Regions from separate parts of the Thioclava sp. GXIMD4216 genome, predicted to be linked through region 1. Evidence: riboswitches for the same ligand, from Rfam matches in the RefSeq annotation. Region 1 holds a riboswitch; the other holds the start of a gene.

What was found. A riboswitch is a leader RNA that binds a small molecule or an ion and turns the genes downstream of it on or off. The one in region 1 is predicted to bind cobalamin.
Region 2: linked by a shared signal. The riboswitch ahead of WDB88_RS15380 (ABC transporter substrate-binding protein) and the one ahead of WDB88_RS09135 (DUF1636 domain-containing protein) in region 1 are both predicted to bind cobalamin.

What each region holds. Positions count from the first base shown of each region.
Region 1 covers NZ_CP149926.1:1,839,163-1,846,352, forward strand. Annotated here, with positions in the region: gene cobN (cobaltochelatase subunit CobN) at 1-2,255, opposite strand, end outside; gene cobW (cobalamin biosynthesis protein CobW) at 2,259-3,302, opposite strand; gene WDB88_RS09135 (DUF1636 domain-containing protein) at 3,306-3,674, opposite strand; cobalamin riboswitch at 3,765-3,976, opposite strand; gene cobO (cob(I)yrinic acid a,c-diamide adenosyltransferase) at 4,015-4,653, shown strand; gene WDB88_RS09145 (cobyric acid synthase) at 4,965-6,410, shown strand; gene cobD (threonine-phosphate decarboxylase CobD) at 6,390-7,190, opposite strand, start outside.
Region 2 covers NZ_CP149927.1:466,397-473,586, forward strand. Annotated here, with positions in the region: gene WDB88_RS15375 (iron chelate uptake ABC transporter family permease subunit) at 1-853, opposite strand, end outside; gene WDB88_RS15380 (ABC transporter substrate-binding protein) at 850-1,878, opposite strand; cobalamin riboswitch at 1,979-2,177, opposite strand; gene WDB88_RS15385 (FUSC family protein) at 2,426-4,444, shown strand; gene WDB88_RS15390 (D-amino acid dehydrogenase) at 4,578-5,828, shown strand; gene WDB88_RS15395 (cell wall hydrolase) at 5,953-6,417, shown strand; gene rimK (30S ribosomal protein S6--L-glutamate ligase) at 6,442-7,190, opposite strand, start outside.

The DNA.
Region 1 (7,190 bases):
GGCCAATCCCCGTGATCCTGCAGGTGACGGCGGATCAGCTCTTCGGCCAGCTTGACCCCTTGGGTATAGGCCGCCCGCGACGGCACTGCGCGCGGATCGGTGGTAAAGAGATTGCGCCCCGTCGGCAGCACATCCGCCCGCCCCCGATGCGGACTGCCGGAAGGACCGGGCGGCACGAAACGCCCCGCCAGCGCGCGGATCACCCCTTGCGTCTCCGCCGTGCCGCAGGCACCGGTGCCAAACACATGCAGCCCTTCGGCATATTGGCTTTCCTTGATGTCGCAGACGAACGCATCCAGACGGGTGATCGCCTCGGCGGCCGAGGCGGCCTCCGCGATCCCCAGATCGGCCTCTACCCCGCGCCCCTGTGCCTCGGCACGGATATCGGCAATAAGGCGGTCGCGGCGGGCGGGGTCCAACCCGTCGGCGGTGGAATATTCATCCATCAACGCCTCCAGCCGCATCAGGCTTTCAGGCATCGCGGTCTGCGCCAAGGGCGGCGGCACATGGCCAATCGTTACAGCGCCGATGCGACGCTTGGCCTGTGCGGCCTCGCCCGGATCATTCACGATAAACGGATAGATGACAGGACAGGCGGCCAGCAGGGCCTCTGGCCAGCAAGCTTCTGATAAGGCAACAGATTTCCCGGGAAGCCATTCAACCGTGCCATGTGCGCCCATATGGAGGACCGCATCGGTCTGGCCACGCAGCCAGAGATAGAAGGCCACATAGGCATGACGTGGCACGCGTGACAGATCGTGATAATCCGTCTCGCGCGAGGCACGATCGGCGCGTTCGGGCTGCAAAGCCACGACCGCCTTACCACAGCGGATCGCCGGAAACTGGAACTGCCCGTTGCGGCAGGCGGGGTCGTCCTCGGGGGCACCCCATGCCTCGGCCAGATCATCGCGCAGACTGTCGGGCAGGTTGGCCAGCGCCAGCCGGTAGTCATCCAGCGAATAGTGCAGCACGGCATGCTGCAAGACGGCGCCCAGATCGCTGACTTTGGTCAGGGGATATCCCTCTTCCGCAAGCGTCGCCACCAGATGTTCCACCGAGGCCAAGGCATCCAGCCCCACCGCATGGGCAATCTGGTAGCTCTTGCCCGGATAGGTCGAAAGCACGAAGGCCAGACGTTTTTGCGCGGCAGGCATCTGACCGAGCCGATACAGCGCCAGAACCCGTTCGGCAACCTGCGCGACCCGCCCCAGATCGGGGCGATGGGCGAAACGGGAATATTGCAGATCCGGATCGCGTTTGCCGGGGCTTTTGAACGAGATCACGCCACCAAACAGGCGGCCATCCACCTCGGGCAGCACAACATGCATCGCCAGATCCGAAGGGGCGAGACCGCGCTCGGAGGCGGCCCAATCGCGGCGCTGCGCGGTGGAAAGCGCCACCTGCACCACCGGCACATCGGCCTGATCCAAGGGCGAGCCACCTTCGGCACCCTGCGCCGAAAACGCAGTGGCATTGACGATTGCAACCGGTTTGAGCCGCGCAATCTCACCGCGCAGCCAATCCGGCACACCCGCCGCTTTCAGGGAGGGCACAAAGACCCCGAAAGCTGCAAATCCCCGCGCCCGAAGCGCTTCGATCAAGGCATCGACAGGGGCGGTATCGGCCGCCGTCAGATAGGACCGGTAGAAGGTCACAAAGGCCACCGGCCCGGTGTCCTCGGGCGGCGCAATAACGCCCTTTTCGGGCAGGTAGAACCCGTAATCGGGCACCGATTTCAGCCCCGCCACCGGCCCCGCATACAGCCCCGCAGCCAGAGCAAGCTGGGCCAGCGCGGCCTGTGCGGCCACCGCCCCGCCCGCATCGCACAGCGCCTGCAAGCGCCGCAATGTCGAGACGGGCAGCGTGGAAAGCGTATCAAGGCGCGCATCCTCGCGCCCGTCCGCAGGCAGGACCGCAAGTGCGATGCCCTTGCGCCGCGCCAGATCCTGCAGGCAGGCCAGCCCGTAAGGCCAGTAGCTTTCGCCACCAATCAACCGCACAAGCACGCCCTTTGCCCCCGAAAGGGTCTGTTCGACATAGGTATCGACCGAAAGCGGATGTTTCAGCGCGACCAGATTGGCCAGTCGGCAAGAGGGCAGCGGGCTGCCCCCCTTCGCACGTTTCCAGCCTGCCGCGAACGCGCCCAGATCACTATCGGAAAAGGACAGCACCACCAGATCCGCAGGGGCCTGCGCCAGATCCTGCGGCTGATCGGATTGATCAAGCCCGTGAGTTTCGCGAAAGACGACATGCATGATTTAGGCCGATACCAGTCCCAAAGCGGTTTCGATCGCCGCACGGTCGATATGATCATGCTCGGCAATCACCACCAGCTGCGAGGCACGCGGACGGCTGCCCCAAGGCTGGTCGAACTGGCCGCGCAGGCGGGTGCCCACCGCCTGCACCAGATAGCGCATCGGCTTGCCCTTCACCGCCAGATAGCCTTTCATCCGTAGGATATTGAGATCCCCCGCCATCGCGATCATGCGTGCCTCAAGCCCTGCGATATCCTCGATCTCGCCCAGATCCACGACAATCGTGTCGAAATCGTCATGTTCATGGTCGTGGTGGCCGTCATGATGGGACGGGCGCGCCTCAAGGTCGTCTTCCGCCGCCGCATTCAGCCCCAAGATAACCTGCGGGTCGATTTCGCCTTCGGTCATCGGCAGGATCGGCAGCTTGCGCGGGGCCTCGGCCTCGATGACGGCACGGGCTTTTGCCAGCCCCTCTTCGCCCGCCAGATCGGCTTTGGACAGAAGCACGATATCGGCGCAGGCGATCTGGTCCTCGAAGACCTCCGACAGCGGCGTTTCATGATCAAGCGAGGGATCGGCGGCGCGCTGTGCATCGACCGCTCCCAGATCGGGCGCGAACTGGCCGGAGGCGACAGCCTCGGCATCCGCCAGCGCGATCACCCCGTCCACCGTGATCCGCGAACGGATCGCAGGCCAGTCGAAGGCTTTCAGAAGCGGTTTGGGCAGCGCCAGCCCCGAGGTCTCGATCAGGATATGGTCGGGGGTTTCAGGCAGCGCCAGAAGGCGTTCGATGGTGGGAATGAATTCATCGGCCACGGTGCAGCAGATACAGCCATTGGCCAGTTCGAGGATGTTATTCTCGGGGCAGTTTTCATCGGCGCAGGATTTGAGGATATCCCCATCCACCCCTGCGGTGCCGAATTCATTGACCAGCACGGCCAGACGGCGGCCTTGCGGGTTTTGCATCAGATGGCGGATCAGCGTGGTTTTGCCCGCGCCCAGAAACCCTGTGACAACCGTTACCGGAACCTTTGCGAGATTGGTCATTGATCACTCCTGCGGATCATTTTGCGGCGGAATACGCGCAATGGATTGTTTGCGAAAGATTACCGGGCGTGCGCGCCAAGGCACCAGACCATCGGTGGTGTCCTTATAGGCGCGGATCCCGCTAAGGATATCCTCAAGATGCAGATCGGGATCGAGATCGCCATAGACATAGGTCCAACGCTGCGCCCCTCCGGCCAGAACCATCGAACAGGACCGCGTGCAGGCCGAAAGACATTCGGCAGCCCGCACCTTTACGCCCTGCGGCAGGTCGGCGTGCTGCAGCGCCTGATGCAACCGCGTTCCCGGACGCGGATCGGCCTCGTCCCCTGCGCGGCGGCAGGTGGTGCAGATTGTCACGGTTACATCTGTCATATGCTCTCCCTTACAGGGCGCATAGCACTGGCCGAAAGCCGAAACCACCGGTTTCCCCTTCCGTCCGGCCACGACACACCCCGATCGCCCGTTCTCATCCGCGTCTCAGGCAGGTCTCCCGGCTTGCGAAGTCAGGAAGAGAGTCTCCTCCTGCCGGTCGCGCCTTCCCGGATGGCTCCAGTGGCATGCGGCCTCTTCGGTCACGGTCGCGGGGGCGGCTGCGCTTGGGACCGTGTCGCACCGTCCCTATCGCATTCCCTTTTCACCTGTCATAGACAGGAACCTGAACGCAGGGCTAAAAGACGTGAGTGCCCCGCCTTTGTCAAGGAAGGAGATCCCGATGCCCGAGACATCGCAAACGACCCACTCGCCCGAAGATATGGCCGACCGCCATGCCAGCAAGATGGCCAAGAAGAAGGCCGCCCGTGACAAGATCATGGCCACCAAGGAAGGCGAAAAAGGTCTGATCATCGTCAATACCGGCGCAGGTAAGGGCAAATCCTCTGCCGGTTTCGGGATGATCTTGCGCTGTATCGCCCATGAAATGCCCTGCGCTGTCGTGCAGTTCATCAAGGGCGCATGGGATACGGGCGAACGTCGTCTGATCGAAGAGCATTTCTCCAATATCTGTCAGTTCTACGCGATGGGGGAAGGTTTTACCTGGGAAACGCAGGACCGCGCCCGAGATGTCGCGATGGCCAAGCGCGGGTGGGAAAAAGCGAAAGAGCTGATCCGCAATCCGGAAATCCGTTTCGTGCTGCTGGACGAGATCAATATCGCGCTGCGCTATGACTATCTGGATATCGACGAGGTCGTGACCTTCCTGCGCGACGAGAAACCGCCGATGACCCATGTGGCGCTGACGGGGCGCAATGCCAAGGACGCGCTGATCGAGGTCGCCGATCTGGTCACCGAGATGACCTTGGTCAAGCACCCGTTCCGCTCGGGGATCAAGGGCCAGAAAGGCGTGGAATTCTGAACGATCGCGGGCCGTTTTTGCGAAAAGGCTTGCTTGACGCATCGTCCTTTGGAAGCCCTGCCGGACCAGTTTACATGCGGGGCTTTCGGGATGAGGGAAAACAAGGTTATTTTAACGATGTTACGCCATGATGCTCCTGCCACATTCGGCAGGGTCCCGAAGCTGGCAGAAGGTGGGCGCACCGCATTTCCCGAAGCCAGCTGCCACTGTCTTGGTCGAGATGCGGTGCAGTCCCGCCCGTGCTCGGCGGCTTGGGGGCGGGGCTGCCCTGGCGCGGCGCAGCGTGACGTGACAGGCCGGAGGGCTGCGTGATGGTGGCGCTGATGATTCAGGGCGCGGGCTCCAATGTCGGCAAATCGATGCTGGTGGCAGGGCTTTGCAGGGCCGCACGGCGGCGCGGGCTGACGGTGGCCCCGTTCAAGCCGCAGAACATGTCCAATAACGCAGCGGTCACGGCGGATGGTGGCGAAATCGGTCGGGCGCAGGCGCTTCAGGCACTGGCCTGCGGGCTGGAGCCCGTCACCGATATGAACCCTGTCCTGCTCAAGCCCGAAAGCGAGACGGGATCGCAGGTCGTGGTGCAGGGCCAGCGCCTGACCACCGTGCGTGCGCGGGACTATGCCGCGCTGAAACCGTCCCTGATGGGCGCGGTTCTGGACAGTTTCAACCGTTTGCGCGCCCGCCATGATCTGGTGATCGTCGAGGGCGCGGGCAGCCCGGCCGAGGTCAATCTGCGCGCCAATGACATTGCCAATATGGGCTTTGCCTGTGCCGCGGATGTGCCGGTGGTGCTGGCGGGCGATATTGACCGCGGCGGGGTCATCGCGCAGATCGTGGGCACGCAGGCCGTTCTGTCCGCGCAGGATGCGGCGCAGATTGCCGGCTTCCTGATCAACAAGTTCCGCGGAGATCCACGGCTTTTCGATGAGGGCTACCGGCTGATCGAGACACGTACCGGATGGCGCGGGTTCGGCGTTCTGCCGTGGTTTGCCGAGGCCGGTCGCCTCCCTGCCGAGGATGCGCTGGACCTGCCAAAAGTCTCGCAAGGGGCGGGGCTGAAAGTGGTCTGTCTGGGGCTGTCGCGCATTGCCAATTTCGATGATCTCGACCCCCTGATGCAGGAGCCTTCGGTTCAGGTCTCGATCCTGCGGGCCGGTCAGGCCCTGCCCGGAGACACCGATCTGGTGATTCTGCCCGGATCGAAATCGACGCGCGGCGATCTGGCCTTCCTGCGCGCGCAAGGCTGGGATATCGACCTGCAGGCCCATCTGCGGCGCGGCGGGCATATTCTGGGGATTTGCGGGGGATACCAGATGCTTGGCCGCAGCATTCAGGACCCGCACGGGCTGGAAGGGCCTGCGGGCACCGAGGCGGGGCTGGGCTTTCTGGAGGTCGATACGCAGATGGTGGCGCAAAAGCGCCTGACCCGCGTCAGCGCCCGTCATGCCGCCTCGGGCGCGATGTTTTCCGGCTATGAAATCCATATCGGGCGCAGTGATGGCCCCGATAGGGCGCGCCCCTTTGCCTATGTCGAGGGCACGCCCGAGGGGGCGATATCGGCGGATGGACGGGTCAGCGGCAGCTATCTGCACGGGATGTTCGGTGATGACGGGTTCCGCAGCGCATGGCTGCGCGCGCTGGGGGCACAGTCTAGCGGCATGAATCACGGCGCGCTGGTCGAGGCGACGCTTGACCGGCTTGCCGACCATCTGGAAGCCCATCTGGATGTGGCGGGGCTACTGGCCCTCGCCCGTTAGGACCGCCTCCAGCCGTGCCCATTCCTGCGCGGATCCGGGCAGGCCCAGCCTGATCCAGCGCGGATGCCACGGGAAAATCCGGCTCCAGATGCGCGCGCGTGCAAGGCGGGTCTGCGCGCCTGTGGCATCGGGGGTCTCGTATAGCCGGAACAGTTCGGCCCCGCCCGCCCGTTGCCAGCCCGCGCGCTGTGCGAGGCTGTCCATACGGATGACATCCTCATGCAGCCGCGCGCAGGTCTGTTGCTGCCAGCGGGTATCGGCCAGCGCCTGCTGCCCGATCACCAGCGCCGCACCGCAAACCGGCCACGGACCCGCCATCTGCCGGATCTGCGCAATCTGGGCCTCAGCCCCCAGCACAAAACCCAAGCGCAGCCCGGCCTGACCGTAGAATTTCCCGAAGGACCGCAGCACGAACAGATCCGGCGCACCAAGATGGGCCACCACTGACAGATCGGGGCGCGGATCGGCAAAGCTTTCATCGACCACCAGCGCGCCGACCTCCTGACGCAGCGCCAGCAATGTCGTGGCGGGATGGCTCTGCCCGTCGGGGTTGTTGGGGTTGACCACAACCGCCAGATCGGCCCCGCGCAGCTCTGCGATCGTGGTGACCTCCTGCACCTCCCAGCCCGCCTGTCGCAGGCTGGCTGCATGTTCGTTATAGGTCGGGCCAAGCACCCGCGCCCGTTTCGGCCCGCCGACGATATGCGGCAGGGTCTGGATGGCGGCCTGCGCACCGGCCAGCGCGGCAATCGCGGCGTCTTTCAGGCCATAGGTCCGGCG
Region 2 (7,190 bases), on a different replicon from region 1:
CCAGAAAGCGCATCGCATGCGGAACCACCAGACCGACAAAGCCGATCGCCCCCACTTTGGCCACCAGAACCCCCACCATCACCGCTGTGACCGTGATCAGCAAGCCGCGTGTCCTGCGGATATCCACCCCCAACGAGGCCGCGCTCTCGGCACCGAAGGTAAAGGCATCCAGTGCACGCCGGTACCAAAGGCACAGCCCGACGCCCAGACAGGTCACAAAGACCGCTGGGGCCACGTCCTCCCAGCGCACGCCCGACAGATTGCCCATCAGCCAGAACATGATGCCGCGCGCCTGTTCGGCATTGGCCGAGCGGGCAATGATGAAGGCGGTGAGCGCGTTGAACATCTGGCTCCCCGCGATCCCCGCCAGAATGATGGCCGCCGCCCCCTGATTGCCGCGCCCGCCGCCCGGAATGGCATGGGCCAGCGCCACCACCGCCCCGAAGGCGGCCAGCGCCCCGACCAATGCCCCCGCAGACATCGACACGGCGCCCGCGCCGATACCCGCCACGCTGACAAGCACCGCACCGGTCGAAGCCCCTGCCGAAAGCCCCATCAGATAGGGATCGGCCAGAGGGTTCCGCAAAAGCGCCTGCAAGACCACCCCCGTCAAGGCCAGCCCCGCCCCGCAACTGGCGGCGACAATGGCGCGGGGCAGACGGTAGCTCCAGATGATACCGGCATCGATGCGGTCCAGCGGATAGCCCGCCTGCCACAGATGATTGGCCAGAACCTTATAGACGGTGGCCAGCGGCAGGCGGGTCTCGCCAATGGCCGCCCCTGTCAGCACAGTGCCCGCAAGGACCAGCGCGATGCCCCCCCAGACCATCCAAGGCGCGGCGGAGGCGCTCATTCGAAGGTCATATCCGAAAGCGCTTGCGACAGGCTGTCGAGCCCGTAGATGCTGCGCATGGTCGCGCTCATCGCATGGGCATCCATGACCACGATATGCCCCTCCCGCACGGCTTTCATCTGGCTTGCCACAGGGTCGGTCTTCAGAAAGTCCATCTTGGCCGCGACATCATCGGCGGGGAAGCGGCGCCGGTCCATTTTGGCGATCACGATCACATCCGGATCCGCTTTGGCAATGGTCTCCCAACCGACGGTAGGCCATTCCTCGTCCGACTCGATCACATTACGGATGCCGAGTTTACCCATCATATAGCCCGGCGCACCAAGACGACCGGCCACATAGGGGTCCAGCTCCAGATCCGCCGAGGAGAACCAGAAAACGGCCGACAGACCTTCGGGCAGGTCCAGCGCCTGCGCGCGCGCCACGGCTTGGGCTTCTGTCGCCTGCAACGCCGATACCAATGTCCGGCCTGCGGGCTGCACGTTGAAAATCTCGGCAAGCTGGGTGATCCCTTTATAGACCTGCTCGGGGGCAAAGGCCCCGACCCGCGTGCCGTCGCCACCGGTCGAATTGTCCTTGGTGTCGCAATCGGCGGGCATGATATAGGTGTTGACCCCGACATCGTCGAACATCTCGCGCGTGCCGACAATACCGCTCGGCCCGACATGCCATTCATATTGCACCGCAACAAGATCCGGCTTCTGCGCCAGAACACTCTCGAAACTGGGATCGTTATCGGCCAGACGCGGGATCGTCGCATTGACATCGGCAAATTGCGGCAGCACCGGATTGAACCACACCGAGGTGCCCTTGACCTTTCCTGCCAGCCCCAGCGAATAGAGGATCTCGGTCGCCGACTGTCCGATCGTCACCGCGCGTTCCGGTGGCGCCTCGATCGTGAGGCGTTTGCCGCAATTTTCTAGCACCAGCGGATACTGCGTAGCCCCCGTCTGTGCTGGCGTTTGCGCCCAAAGCGGCGTGCTGCCCAAAAGCAGTGCCAGACCGGCCGGTAAAATCAATCTCATATGCCCAATTCCTTCAGAAGGACCGGAAAGCACCATATGGGATGACGGATCCGCCGCCCCGCAGGGCGAAGGGAGACAACCCACCGACACACCCCGTCCGGTTTGAAAATCCGATGTCGGCAGGTCTCCTGACTGGCGCCTCATCGCCAGACCGCCCTTCCCAAAGCAGTCGATGCCTGCCTCAGTGGATTCCGGTCCGGCTCTTCGCCTACAGTTGCGGGGGCAGTTCCGGTTCCCGTAGTCCCACGGGGCGGATTCCCTATTATATCCTCTCGGATACCGACGCGATGTGTTTGTCACCCCCGCGCCCCGAGGTCAAGCGGCCAAAGCCCCCAACTGCGCGATGCCGCTCTCTGCGCGCCAAATGCCGAAAGGAGCCGCCCGCAACGGGCTCTTGCGCGCAATCCGCCCCGAACCGCCAGCTGTTGCACCAAGGCCAGCCCGACCTTCCCAGTCCCTGCGCGACAGTTTTGCCCATTTAATTCCCCGCGCTTGCAGCCTAAAATGGCAGCAAGACTGCCTAAAGCCTAAAGGGAGCATTCCGCGCATGGCCTCGCCGTTTTTTACCGGACCGGAGAATGGCAGGCCGCCGTCTCCCGCCGCCCATCGTTCGCTGATCTACCGTATGGCGCGGCGGCTCGAGGGATATTCCATCGGCATGGTGCCGGAATTCATTGGTGTCGCCGAAGGGTTGCGCGCCTCGCTGGCCTTTGCGGTGATGGTGCTGACCGCCGCCGCCAGCGGCGAGCCGAAGCTGCTTTGGGCGGCATTCGCAGCGTTCTGGGTCTGCCTCTGCGATCCGGGCGGGCGCGACCGGACCCGTATCCGCGCAATGGGCGCCTTCGTGGCCGCCGGAACCCTTGCCGCCTTTCTCGGTGCGGCCAGCGCGGGGCTTGGCCCGCTTTATGCCAGCCTGACGCTGATCCCGCTGATCTTCCTGCCGGCATTGGGCGGCATCTTCGGACCAAGCGGGGCCCAATCGGGCACGCTCATCTGTGTGGTGGGCGGGGTCGCCGTCGGGTTTCCCAATGATCCGGTCGCCTCGCTCCATCTGGCGGGGGCGTTCCTCGTGGGCGGGATCTGGGCGCTGGTGTTCAGTTTCTGGATCTGGAAACTGCGTTCGCAGGGGCCGGCACGGCGCGCGATCGCTTCGGTCTTCACCCGTCTGGCCGAGATGAACAGCGCCATGGCCGCACGTCTGGGCCGCGAAGAGATCCTCGGGGCGGCAGAACCCGAATACCGTCGCGCGCTGCGGGCCGCCATCGAACGCGCGCGCGGCACGATCCTTGGTCTGGGCAATGGCCATACCCAGTTCATGGCAGAACTGGGCAGCGCCGACCGGATCTTTGCGTCCATGATTGCCCTTGACCATATGCTCAGCGATCCGTTGAGCCCCGAGGAAGAAGCCCCCCTTCGCGAACAGTTGGCCCGTATCGGCGCCCTGCTCAGCGAGGCGCAGATGCAATCCATGACCCGCCATCCCCATCCCGAGCGGCTGGTCTGGGAAGCCGAGGACCTTGCCCGCGCCGCCGACCGCGCCGGTGCGCGCAGTCAGGCTGTGGTGCGCAATCTGGCCGAAGCCTTCCTGCGTTTTGCCGAACATCTGCGCGGCGACAACCTGTCGGGCAGCGCGCCGCAGCAGGACGGCACGCCGCGCCCCAGCTGGCGGCAGATCCCCGATGCGACCTTGCGCCATGCCCTGCGTCTGACGGTGGCAGTGGTGGTGACCTATCTGGTCTGTGTGGCGCTGGAGATGAAGTATTTCTACTGGGCCACGATGGCCACCATTGTGGTGCTACAGCCCGCGCTCTCGACCACATGGCCGCGCATGCTGGAACGGGTGCTCGGCTCGATTACGGGGGGGCTTTTTGCCGCTGGCCTGTTGGCCCTGTCGCCGGGGCAACTGCCCCTTCTGGCCGTCATAATCCCGACATCCGCAATCACCATCGCGTTCAAACGGGTCAATTATACGATCTTCACCATCGGGGTCAGCGCGCTCTTCGTGCTGGTGACCGAGCTGGTCATGCCCAATCACGGCATTGCCCTCTCGCGGGCGCTGGACAATATTCTGGGGTCGGTCATCGCCTTTGTCGTTGGGGCGACCCTCTGGCCCGGACGCGCCGAGCCGCATTTCCGCGATATTCTGGCGCAGGCCGTGCAGGCGAATATGGATTATGCCGCCGCCGCCGTGGGCAGCACGAGCCTGCCCGAGCCGGTCGATGCGCTGCGTCGTCAGGCCGGACTGGAAAGCACCAATGCCGAGACCATCCGCCAGCGCAAGCTGATGGAAGGGCGGCGCGGTGCCGACCAGTTGAACGCGGCGGGCGATGTTCTGGGGGCATTGCGGGTGCTGGCGGGGGCGGTGACCACCCATGCGCTGATCTCGCCCGAAGCCGATCCAGAGAAAGAGCATCTGCTCCGGCAGACCGCGCAGTCTTTCGCCGATGCCATCCGCCATGCGGGCGATGCCTCCCTGCCCGCTTTGCCCGCGCAGACCTCGCCCACGGACCTGCGCAAGGCGCTTGAGTTGCTGCAAAACCGGCTTGACCTCTATCTGAAAGCCTGAGCGGCGCCTCTTTGCTAGGCAAACGTCCGACCCTCTCCCTGCAAATCCGGCGATCACGCCGGATTTCTCTCGCCATCGGCCCGCCGGAGGCGAAGATACGCCCGAGAAACCGCGGATATCTGGGGCAAGGGCGATGAGAATTCTGGTGATCGGGGCAGGTGTGATCGGCACGACCAGCGCATGGGCGCTGCAAGAGCAAGGCCATGATGTCTGCCTGATCGAGCGCCAAAGCACCGCCGCCGAGGGCACATCCCACGCCAATGCGGGGATGATCACCCCCGGCTATACCGCGCCGTGGCCCGCCCCCAAAATCTGGCGCAAACTGCCCAGATGGCTGTTACAGAGCCACACGCCTTTCGCGATATCCCCGCCTCTGTCGCGCCGTGATCTGCGCTGGATGCTGGCCAGCCTGCGCCAGTGCCGCGCAAGATGCTACACGGCCAATATTCAGGCCATGATGGCCCTGTCGGTCTATAGTCAGGCGATGATGGCCCGCCTTCGCGACACTGTGCCACTGCACTATGCACAGCGCTTTGGCGGGACATTGCAACTGTTCCGCCATCCCGTCAGCCTGACGGATCTGCGCCTGCATACCGACTATCTGGATCAGCGCGAGATCCCCTATGAGGTGCTGGACCGCGCGGGCTGCCTTGCCAGGGAACCGGGGCTGGAACGGGCCGAAACACCGCCCGTCAGCGGGCTTTACATGCCGCAGGACGAAACCGGTGACTGCTGCCTTTTCACCAGACAGCTTGCCGCCGCCTTTGTCGCACGGGGCGGCGAGATCCGCTATGACACGCCTGTTTCCGGCCTTCTGGTGGAAAACGGCCATGTGAGAGGGGCGCTGGACCAACAGGGCGAGGCGCTGCGCGCCGAACGGGTGGTGCTCTGCACCGGTCACGAAACACCAGCCCTGCTGGCCCCGCTGGGGCTGGACCTGCCGATTGCCGCGCTCAAGGGCTATTCGATGACGGTGCCGCTGCGCATACCTGCCTACGGGCCGCAATCCACCGTGCTGGATGACACCTATAAAGTGGCGCTGACACGGCTGGAGAACACGATCCGCGTGGGGGGCATCGCCGAGATTGCAGGCGGGCGACAGGGGCTGACCCGACGCCATCTGGAAACCCTGCGCCTGTCACTGGCAAGCCTGTTCCCCGACAGCTATGTAGCCGAAGAGGCGCAATTCTGGGCCGGTCAGCGCCCCACCACACCGACCAATCTGCCGTTCATCGCAGAGACCGCGCTTGCGGGGCTTTATGTCAATGCCGGTCACGGGACGTTCGGCTGGACAATGGCCGCAGGCGCGGCAGCTTTGCTGGCCGATCTGGTCAGCGGCACCCCGAGCCCGATTTCCGCAGCCCCCTACAGGGTGCGAAAATAATCGTTGCACCGCTTGCGCCCCGATAGCGGGCCGACGTAAATTATCCGGCAGGTTCTGGACTGCTTTCATACGGAAAACCATCTTGCCCCAACGCGCCGCTTCCCCGTTTTTTGTGGTCTTCACACTGACCTGCGCCGGATTTCTGTCCGGATGCGGGCTTGGCCATCGGGCCACGCCGGAGGAATGCATGGAACGCGCCATGTATTTCGAATCCAACCGCTCCAGCCGCGATGGCATGGTGGCCGTGGGCAGCGTGGTGATGAACCGTGTGAAGTCACCGGATTTCCCGAACACCGTCTGCGGTGTCGTCAGCCAGAAAAACCAGTTTGCCCGCGGGATCATGTCGCGCAAGATGGACACCCGCTCGGCCCCCTATCTGCGCGAGGCCGCCCGCGCCGTGCTGCGCGGAGAGCGTCACCCCTATATCCAGAACGCGCAGTATTTCCATACCGCCAGCTATCGCGCCTCTTATAACAATATCGATTATGTGCTGACCACCGGCGGCAATGCCTTCTATCAAAAACGTCGTCCGGAAAACGTTGTGAATGCCAGCCCGCTGCCGCCTTTGGAAGGCATAACCGGCTATTGAGACCCTAAAACGGCGGGGGCGGCCTTAGGCCAGCCCAACCACCCGCCCCTTACGGGCCTCGATTTCCCGATACAGCAGCTCGGCAAGGTTTTTGTTGGCGACGGTTTCGATGCCCTGAAATCCCGGCGAGGAATTGACCTCCAGCACTTTCGGCCCGTCTTTCGCCCGCAACAGGTCAACCCCCGCGATACCCAGCCCGAAGCTGCGCGCCGCCTTGACCGCCATCCGCCTTTCCTGCGTGGTGATCTTCACCGCCTCGCCGGTGCCGCCCTGATGCAGATTGGAGCGGAAATCCCCCTCGGCCCCCTTGCGCTTCATCGCGGCAACAACCTTGCCCCCGATCACCAGACAGCGGATGTCTTCCCCTGCGGCTTCGCGCACGAAATGCTGCACCAGAAAATTCGCCTTCAGGCCGCGAAACGCCGAAATCACGCTTTCCGCCGCTTTGCGGGTCTCGGCCAGAACGACCCCCTTGCCCTGCGTCGATGCCAGAAGCTTCACGATCAGCGGCGCGCCGCCCACCAGCTCGATCAGATTCGTCGTGTCCTTGGGCGAGGCCGCAAAGGCCGTATCAGGCATGCCGATCCCCGCGCTTGCCAGTATCTGATGCGCCCAGAGCTTGTCGCGCGAGGCCATAATCCCGTGAGACCCGTTCACACAATAGGTGCCCAGGGTTTCGAACTGCCGCAGAACGGCAGCGCCGTAAGGAGTAATCGTGGCCCCGATCCGCGGGATCACCACATCATAGCGGGGCAGCTTGCGCCCGTCATAGT